DNA from 4 places in the Trichococcus flocculiformis genome. Region 2 is predicted to be linked to each of the others. Evidence: a T-box and tRNA genes for the amino acid it is inferred to sense, from the RefSeq annotation. Region 2 holds a T-box; the other regions hold tRNA genes.
What was found. A T-box is a leader RNA that pairs with one kind of tRNA and senses whether it is charged. The one in region 2 lies ahead of argS (arginine--tRNA ligase), so its partner is inferred to be a tRNA-Arg.
Positions count from the first base shown of each region.

Region 1: it has a tRNA-Arg gene. The T-box ahead of argS (arginine--tRNA ligase) is inferred to sense a tRNA for this amino acid. The anticodon was not compared.
Region 3: it has a tRNA-Arg gene. The T-box ahead of argS (arginine--tRNA ligase) is inferred to sense a tRNA for this amino acid. The anticodon was not compared.
Region 4: it has a tRNA-Arg gene. The T-box ahead of argS (arginine--tRNA ligase) is inferred to sense a tRNA for this amino acid. The anticodon was not compared.

Region 1 covers NZ_OY759718.1:2,273,003-2,275,206, forward strand. The annotation lists gene ACKPCD_RS10855 (RNA polymerase factor sigma-54) at 1-876, opposite strand, end outside; tRNA gene ACKPCD_RS10860 (tRNA-Arg) at 1,102-1,173, shown strand; gene clpP (ATP-dependent Clp endopeptidase proteolytic subunit ClpP) at 1,427-2,074, shown strand.
Region 2 covers NZ_OY759718.1:1,018,993-1,021,196, reverse strand. The annotation lists gene argS (arginine--tRNA ligase) at 1-1,290, opposite strand, end outside; T-box leader at 1,412-1,681, opposite strand; gene ACKPCD_RS05160 (GNAT family N-acetyltransferase) at 1,746-2,204, opposite strand, start outside.
Region 3 covers NZ_OY759718.1:1,161,838-1,164,041, forward strand. The annotation lists gene ACKPCD_RS05745 (helix-turn-helix domain-containing protein) at 1-637, shown strand, start outside; tRNA gene ACKPCD_RS05750 (tRNA-Arg) at 1,144-1,216, opposite strand; gene ACKPCD_RS05755 (hypothetical protein) at 1,459-1,725, opposite strand.
Region 4 covers NZ_OY759718.1:1,999,373-2,001,576, forward strand. The annotation lists gene ACKPCD_RS09495 (hypothetical protein) at 1-80, opposite strand, end outside; gene ACKPCD_RS09500 (hypothetical protein) at 317-622, shown strand; tRNA gene ACKPCD_RS09505 (tRNA-Arg) at 710-783, opposite strand; tRNA gene ACKPCD_RS09510 (tRNA-Arg) at 1,052-1,125, opposite strand; gene ACKPCD_RS09515 (methionine gamma-lyase family protein) at 1,302-2,204, opposite strand, start outside.

The sequences.
Region 1 (2,204 bases), 1.3 Mb from region 2:
CGCCGACCGCAGTTGCTCCCCTTCCGTTTTCTTCGCTGCCAAAAATTGTTGTACGTCTTCATCATCATGCTGCAGCATCTCTTCATAATATTCTTTTTGAAAAACAACAAATGGAGAAGCCCACTCATTGTATTTCACAGTCAGGTGCCCATCCAGCAGTTGCAGATAAAGATCCGGTCTCGGCAAAAATAGATTGTCATCGCCGAATGCGGATCCCGGTGTCGGGTCCAACGATTGGACATACTCGAATACACTTTTCACGTCAGCCAGATCAACCGCCATTTCATCCGCTATTTCTTGCCAGTTTTTATCACTGAAAGCAGTGAAGAAATTTTCCAAGACATAATAGGCGATTTCCGGCGCGTATTCATCCCGCTCCGTCTGCAGCATCAGACATTCCTGCAGATTCCGGGCACCCACACCTGGGGGATCCAATTGGTGCAGAAGCGTCAATGCATCCAACATCTCAATCGGTTCGACGCCCTTCTGTTCCGCAGCTTCATTCAGATTGATGATGACGTACCCCTCCGGATTGATGAACGCCACCAAGAATAACACCAAATCGCGCAAGGGTGTATCCCGCATATTTGCATAGATTTGTTCCAATAAAAAAGTATCCAACGCCGGCACTTCTTCAGACACTTGATCCATTGCGGAAGCAGTGTCCATAGGGTCGTCCTTATCCGGCTTGTATACAACCGTTTTTTCTTTTACAGCGCGTTCGTCGAACTCTTTATTTATTTTCACTTCGATTAAAGGATTGCCCAACGCTTTTTGTTGAAGATAAGCGAACAACTCCTCGTTGTCGTATCCCACAAGCTTCAGCGATTCCTCTAAGCTTTCCTTATCCATATGCACACTTGATATAACTAACACATCAACCCCTCCTCCCCTTTTTAGAATCATTTTATCACACACAAGCATTTATTGAAATCGTTTTCAGTTAAAGGGATTGGATTTCAATCGCAGCAGGATTGGTGATTCTGTAGTTTAAAGGACGTTCTTCCGACTTAAAGAGACGTCCCAGACAACTCTGGAATTTGAAATTGAATTTCCCCCTTGCCATCTTTCACGCTATAGGTTATAATTTTAATGTTGCTTGTCTCCTTAGTGTAATGGATATCACGTAAGATTCCGGTTCTTGAGATGGGGGTTCGATTCCCTCAGGAGACGTATTATTTTATTGATGCATCAACGTTCCCAGCATTTGGATGCAAAGCAAATGCAAAAAATCTCCTTTCCCCCGCGGAAGAGGAGATTTTTTTATTCGATTTTTTATTCACCCTGAATACAATCCGCATTTCTGCTATCTATTTTTGGACATTTGCTGACTGAAACGATATGATTGACTAAGGTATATTTCACCAGAAATCGTCAGACTTATGGACAAACATTACAATTGACCTTTCCTGACCAATGAGTTAAAATAAACCATGTAAAGAAAAACTGTTCATTCAAAACGAACGAGGAGGAAACATATATGAACTTAATCCCTACAGTAATCGAACAATCATCCCGTGGTGAACGTGCATATGATATTTATTCCCGTCTTCTGAAGGACCGCATCATCATGTTGAGCGGCCCTATCGACGATAATACGGCGAACTCAGTCATCGCGCAATTGCTATTCTTGGATGCCCAAGATTCCGAAAAAGATATCTATATCTACATCAACTCTCCAGGCGGTAGCGTGTCTGCCGGACTGGCCATCTACGATACAATGAACTTCATCAAGGCGGACGTTCAAACAATCGCAATGGGTATGGCAGCTTCGATGGGCAGCTTCTTGTTGACTGCCGGCGAGAAGGGCAAACGTTTTGCATTACCGAATGCAGAGATTATGATCCATCAACCGCTTGGCGGTGCACAAGGTCAAGCAACCGAAATTGAAATCGCAGCCCGCCATATCCTGCAGACACGCGAACGCCTGAATAAAATTTTGGCTGAACGCACAGGACAACCGATGGAAGTCATCGAACGCGATACCGACCGCGATAACTACATGACTGCTCAGCAAGCGAAAGATTACGGCTTGATTGACGAAGTCATGGTCAACTCAAAATCATTGAAATAAAAATATGCGACAAAAGCGAGGATGACCAGCAGAAGGATGCTGGCCGTCCTCGTTTTTATATGGCTGATTTTGTGGAGCATGGGTAGAAAGATTTGACCTTTTTCATTGGCACAACAGCGGATACGAGTTC
Region 2 (2,204 bases):
GTTCAGACGGTCATTTTTCAGGTCGTGGAAAACGACGGCACCGATGCCGACTGCTTTGGCGACTTCTTCTTTATTTTCCAGTGTCGGATTTTTCTCGTTGATCTGTTTCAAGGAAAGCTCGGTCGCTTCATTCAGGACTTCCTCAAGCAGGATGACTTTCCCTTGGCGCGTCGACAATTTTTTGCCGCCTTGTGTGATCAGACCGAATGGGATGTGGTGCATGTTTTCTGCCCAATCATAGCCGAGTTCTTTCAGAACGGCTTTCAGTTGTTTGAAATGGTTGCTTTGCTCATTGCCGACTGCATACAGGGACATCGCAAAATCATAATTGCGTTTGCGGTAAATCGCCGCAGCCAAGTCGCGGGTGATGTACAGCGTCGCGCCGTCCGATTTCTTGATCAAAGCCGGATTCAAGTTGTATTTTTCCAGATCGACGATGGTTGCTCCGCGGTCCTGGGTCAGGATGCCGGCTTTGTCCAACAGCTCAACGACTTCATCCATCTTGTCATTATAGAAAGCTTCGCCGTTGAAGGAATCGAACGTGATCCCCAACATATCGTAGATTTTCATGAATTCCTGCAGCGATTCGGAACGGAACCACTCCCAAAGATGCAAAGCTTCTTCATCGCCGTCTTCCAATTTCTTGAACCAGGCGCGGGCTTCGTCGTTCAAAGTATCGTCTGTTTCTGCTTCCGAATGGAAACGGACGTACAGAGTCAGCAACTCGTTGATCGGCTCAGCTTTGACTTTCTCCTCATTGCCCCACAATTTGTAGGCGACGATCAACTTGCCGAATTGCGTTCCCCAGTCGCCCAAGTGGTTAATTTTGATCGGGTTGAAGCCGACTTTTTTCATGATGTTGGCCAAAGAATTTCCGATTACTGTTGAACGCAAATGGCCCATCGAGATCGGTTTCGCGATATTCGGCGAGGACATATCGATCGGAACATTGCCGCCTTTGCCGATATCGGCTGTTCCGAATGCATGCTTCTCGGCAGCAATTTCATGCAGGACTGCATTTGTAACGGCTGCTTTTTCAAGGAAAAGGTTGACGTACGGGCCTACTGCTTCTACCTTCGCAATGTAAGGATGGTTCAGTTGTGCCGCCAAATCTCCCGCGATTGCTTGCGGTGCTTTGCGCAGTGCTTTCGCCAGTGCGAATGCCGGAAATGCAACGTCCCCGTGTTCTGTATATTTAGGTACTTCCAGCAATTGGTACACTTGGTCGTAGCTTAAATGCTCCGGTACCAGCTTTTGAATCTCTTCAGCAACAATCTTTTTATAGTCCATATTTTTCTGCTCCTTTATTATATGCCTCTGCCTATCCACACGGTGAATGGATCACTTATCTTCCAGTAGGTACCGCAAATCTGCGATAACGATAAAAAAAGCCCCTATTCTGCCCTGGCAAAATAGAGACGAACATCCGTGGTACCACTCTAATTCGATAAAGCAACACAGATGGGCTCTGATTAGTTTATCCTTTTGAACCGTTAACGGGGCTAAACCGAACGACGCTACTCGCAGACTCTTTCCCGATCCGTCCGTTGAACAGAGGACCGCGCCTGTTTTCAAGTCATTTTCTCTGAAGTGCGTTTCCTTCTTCACTCCGTTGCGGGCTTCCACCTTCCCCGCTCGCTGTGAACATTGCTCGAAGTACTTTCTTCATCAATGAATGTGATTACTATCTGTATTACTATATCAAAGCCGGCCCTGTTTGTCTAATTGAATTTTTGACTTCCTCATCATTCCGATGGATTCGGCAAATGCTTCGGACGGCTCATCCAGATGCTTTCCGAGTAATCCATGAAAATTTTTCCGATCCAGGATTTTTTGCGATGCACTTCGCGGAAGCCAATCCTTTCGTAAACACTTTGAGCCCGTCCGTTACTGTCGACGACATCCAAAGCGAAGGTTTCGTAAGGTTCCGTTTCGATCAGCTTAAGCAGCATCCGTCCGGCAACACCTTGGCACCGGTCTGCCTCGTTGGTAGCTACACATTCAAAATAGAGCGTATCATCGTCGATGTCCAATGGCTCCCCGTATTCTTTGCGAAAACTGAAATAACCGACATGTCCCCAGAGAAATCCGAAATTAGCCAGGAAATCCTCTTTGTTGACTTCCATCGCACGACGCTGGTTGGTTGAACAGCCCACCATCGCGACCGGGCGCTCCCCGTCCATCGCAACTCGGATCAAGTCCTC
Region 3 (2,204 bases), 140 kb from region 2:
TGATTTAAAATTGCTTAAAGATGCGATAAATGAGTATTTAAAAGTAGAGGAAGACTATTTGCTAAGAAACTTTTACTATGCATGCGAGAGCTTAATCATTTTACATGCAACCCAAAACATTGAAGAAGCACAGTTTTTTGCCAAGAAAGTTTGGGACCGTATGGACAAATTTGATAAATGGTACCTATTAGACATTCGCCTAATAAACTACATTTTATTTATTTTTCCGATTGATGTCGCCGTGAACATAGGCAAAAGAGTAATTCAACAATTAGCTCCTTATCATAAACTGAAAGAAGCAGAAGTTCTATTGATCAATATAGATATTAATTTAGCTCTTTTGCTGATTGATGATAAAAAATATCTGGAAGCTCTTTCCTATTTGGAAAAAGTAATCCCTCTATGTAAGAAAAGTCAAAAATATAATCAACTGGCAATTGCCTACGCAAGAAAAGGGATCATATTGACAAAAACAGGAAGAACTGAAGAAGGTTCTGAGTATATTAAGAAGGCTTGCGCTATATTGCATGCGATTGAAGACACGAAGTTGCTAAGTGAATTAGAAAAAGAACTTTCTCATTACCTGAATATGGAATCTGAAAATCCGCTACAACTAGATATGTTACTACAGGACTAGGTGTTCCACTTCAGAAAATAGAAAAGCAATTATAATGTACATTCAGAAATTAAAAATACGGCTATCCAGATCAAATGGATAGTCGTATTTTTTGTGGTTGGGTGTCTGTTGAGCAGATAGACTGGCGGACTCTCGGGTGTTGTGGATACCGTCCTGGGCTGACACCCGACAGAAGGGGGATCTGTCGGGTGTTTTGTGCTTTTCGGTAACTAAACAGTCGACAAACTGACTAGGTCTCGGGTAAACGAGTCACCGTCCTGGGCCGATGCCCGACAGAAGAGCGATCTGTCTGGTGTTTTGATGTTTTCGCTATCCGAACAGTCGACAGACTGACTAGCTCTCGGGTAACTGAGTCACCGTCCTGGGCTGACACCCGACAGAAGAGCAATCTGTCAGGTGTTTTATCATTTTCGGTATCTATTCAGTCGACAAATACGCGCGCTATCGATAAACGATAAAAAAGGAGGCGCCTCGATTTGAGGCACCTCCTTTTCATTATGTTTTTACGGCCCTAAGAAGAATTGAACTTCCGACACCTCGTTTAGGAAACGAGTGCTCTATCCGCTGAGCTATAGGACCAACAGAACACTATCCATTGTATCACTTATTGCGTGCAATTTCCACATTCATTTGAAAAAAATTCCCGCGAGTCACTGAAATGCGAAAAGCCAAAAAAGGCAGCCAATCAGCTGCCCTCTAAAACGTGTTCTGGCTCCCAGAAATCTGTGCCTAAGCTGACTATCATACACGGAAAAAAGCGTCCATTTAGTGTTAGTCCTCTCAGTGCTCGATTTCTACCCGGGATTTATCACACTCTGATCTCATTCATTTTCCAATGCCTCGATGCGCGCTTCCAAATCCGAGACCGTGCCCCTAAGCTCAGCGATTTCCGCTTGCAGACTCTCGATGTCGGCCGGTCGCACTTCGCCATCCGTCGTGCCGCTCATTTGCTGGAAGACCAAAGTAAGGCCAAAAATCAATAGCACTGCCCCGAAAATATACAACCAACTCAGGCTGGACGGTTTTTCCGGTTCCACCGCCTGTGAAACCTCCTCGAACTGTTCCATCCGTTTTTTTCGATCGACCACGATAAACACCCTGCTTTCGTGAAGACTTGTCTGACTCTCTACCCACATTATAGCTTATCGAAAAACAGAACTAAAGAAAAGTACCGTACCGTTACGAATTCTTAATAATGAGAAAACGGCGCCATTACCTCCGGCGAAAGGGTCGCTCGCCGGAGTAGTAGTTTCCGGTAATAGTCTTTCTCCTGTGAAGGAATGTTAGCCGGAGCTGGCAGATTTGCGGCACGCGCTTCAACGGTGAGCAGGTCCTTATCGGAGCTGACGCACGCTTACGGGCACCAGCTCCGGCGAAGCCGGACCTAACCGTAGGAGAAGGTGAGGCGCCATTACCTCCGGCGAAAGGGTCGCTCGCCGGAGTATGGGTTCCGGTAATAGTCCTTCTCCTGTGAAGGTATGTTGGCCGGAGCTGAACGCGGATGCGGAGGCTGTCCTCCGACGAACGAAGGCTCGGCGGAGGTGACAACGTCGGGCGATTGCCTGCT
Region 4 (2,204 bases), 980 kb from region 2:
GCAATACGTGAGTTGCTCGTGCCCTTACGTAATTCGCTCTCAATCATGGTTTTTGTTTCATCAGTAATATTTCGTACCATTTCCATTATCGCCTCACTTTTAAGAACCAGGAACTACAACACACTTACAAGTAGTAGTATACCACACTTTCCATCATTTAGCCTATTTTTTTCAATTATTGCCTTTAACATCGAAACATATCTTTCATTTTGTTGACTGCTGTCCGCAATTTCATTTTAAATAGGTATTAATTATCTGTTCACTATGAGGTATAATAAGGATGTGAAAATTTTAACATTCTGTTTAGGAGGGATTTATGATGTTGAATGACCTGATTACGATACTGAAATATGAATACACGGTTCACCCAGGAGAATATTTCAATGTCGATACCTACTGGGTAAAAAGCATGTCTGAAGTGAAGACTGTCATCATTGACCAAGATCATGTATTCACGAAAATGGTAAGTTTTTATCCCAAAAATTTTGTCATCTATTTGGAGCAGTTCCCTGACCAAAGCATCTATCGCACCAACTTTCCGCTGAAAAAAATTGATAACAGCGATTCGCATGAGGTTCTTTTCGACGAGACGACAAAAAATATCTTTGAATATCTGGATTGATTTCCGGATATGTTACAATCATTCCCACAGAAAAAGACCGCTGTAAGGATATTAGTCCTTGCAGCGGTCTTTTCAATTATCTTTAGACGTCTCAAGAGAGATTCGAACTCCCGACCGTTCGCTTAGAAGGCGAATGCTCTATCCGGCTGAGCTATTGAGACAAAATGATTATTCGGCCAAACAAATTTGAAGAAGTTTCAAACCAGTGCCACAAGAAATGATTATACAGCAATCCGTTTAAATTGTCACCATAATTTTGACTATTTCCACAAAAAAATTTCACTGCTGCAACAAATAGATAATTATGTTTTGCTATCCATCTTCAGTCCTGAACATCGCTCTGTGCCGAGAAAAAAAGCGTCACACCCGCTTCACAACGGATATAACCCTTTCTCTGACAAGGACATTTGATCCTGAAAACAGATAGGACGTCTCAAGAGAGATTCGAACTCCCGACCGTTCGCTTAGAAGGCGAATGCTCTATCCGGCTGAGCTATTGAGACAAAATTTTGAGTCCTCAAAACGACTCACAACATTTAATATTATAGGCGATGACCAGCTTAAAGTCAATACTATTTCGTAGGAAGGTTTCGAGGTTTTCCTGCAGGTGAGCTCCTTATGTAAAAAATAAAGTGATTTTCAGGCTGAGTACAGATTTGACTCAACCTGAAATCACAAATCATTCTGCGAAGAACGTATCCTTCACGGCTGCAGTGACTGCCAATTTGACATGCTCGTAGGTCAGTCCGCCTTGCACATACAAGAGATAAGGCGGTCTGATCGGCCCGTCTGCCGTCAATTCCAGGCTTGCGCCCTGAATGAAGGTTCCGGCAGCCATGATGACATCATCTTCATAACCGGGCATATAGGCCGGAATCGGTTTGACTGCTGCGTTAACCGGCGAATATTTCTGGATCGTCTGGGCAAAAGCAATCATCGCTTCCTTGCTCGGTAATGCGACCATCTGGATCAAATCAGTGCGGGGGCTGTCCCAAGCAGGGGTAGACGGTACGTTGCACTCCTCCAACAATCCTGCTGTATAGACAGCACCTTTCACCGCTTCGCCGACAACATGGGGCGCCAAAAATAAGCCTTGATACATCTCCAAAAGGCTGTAGAGTGAGGCGCCTGCTTCACGACCGATACCGGGAGTTGTCAGTCGGTATGCACACCGTTCAATCAGGTCCTCTCTGCCCGCGAGGTAACCACCCATCTTCACGATGCCGCCGCCCGGGTTTTTGATGAGGGAACCGGCAATCAGATCCGCTCCGACTTCAATCGGCTCAAGTGTTTCGACGAACTCGCCATAACAGTTGTCGACAAAAAAGACAACTTCCGGACCAACGTGCGGTCGGATTGCCGCAATCATCTCCTTAATTTCGTTTATTGTAAAGGAAGGTCTGGCTGCATAGCCACGTGAGCGTTGTATCGCGATTATTTTTGTTTTTGTATTGATTTTTCTAAGAACACTCGGAATATCCACTTTGCCGTCCGCAAGCAGATCGATATGCTGATAAGCGATGTTGAACTCTTTTAGGGAGCCGATTCCGTTTCCGGTCAAACCAACGATGTCCAACAACGT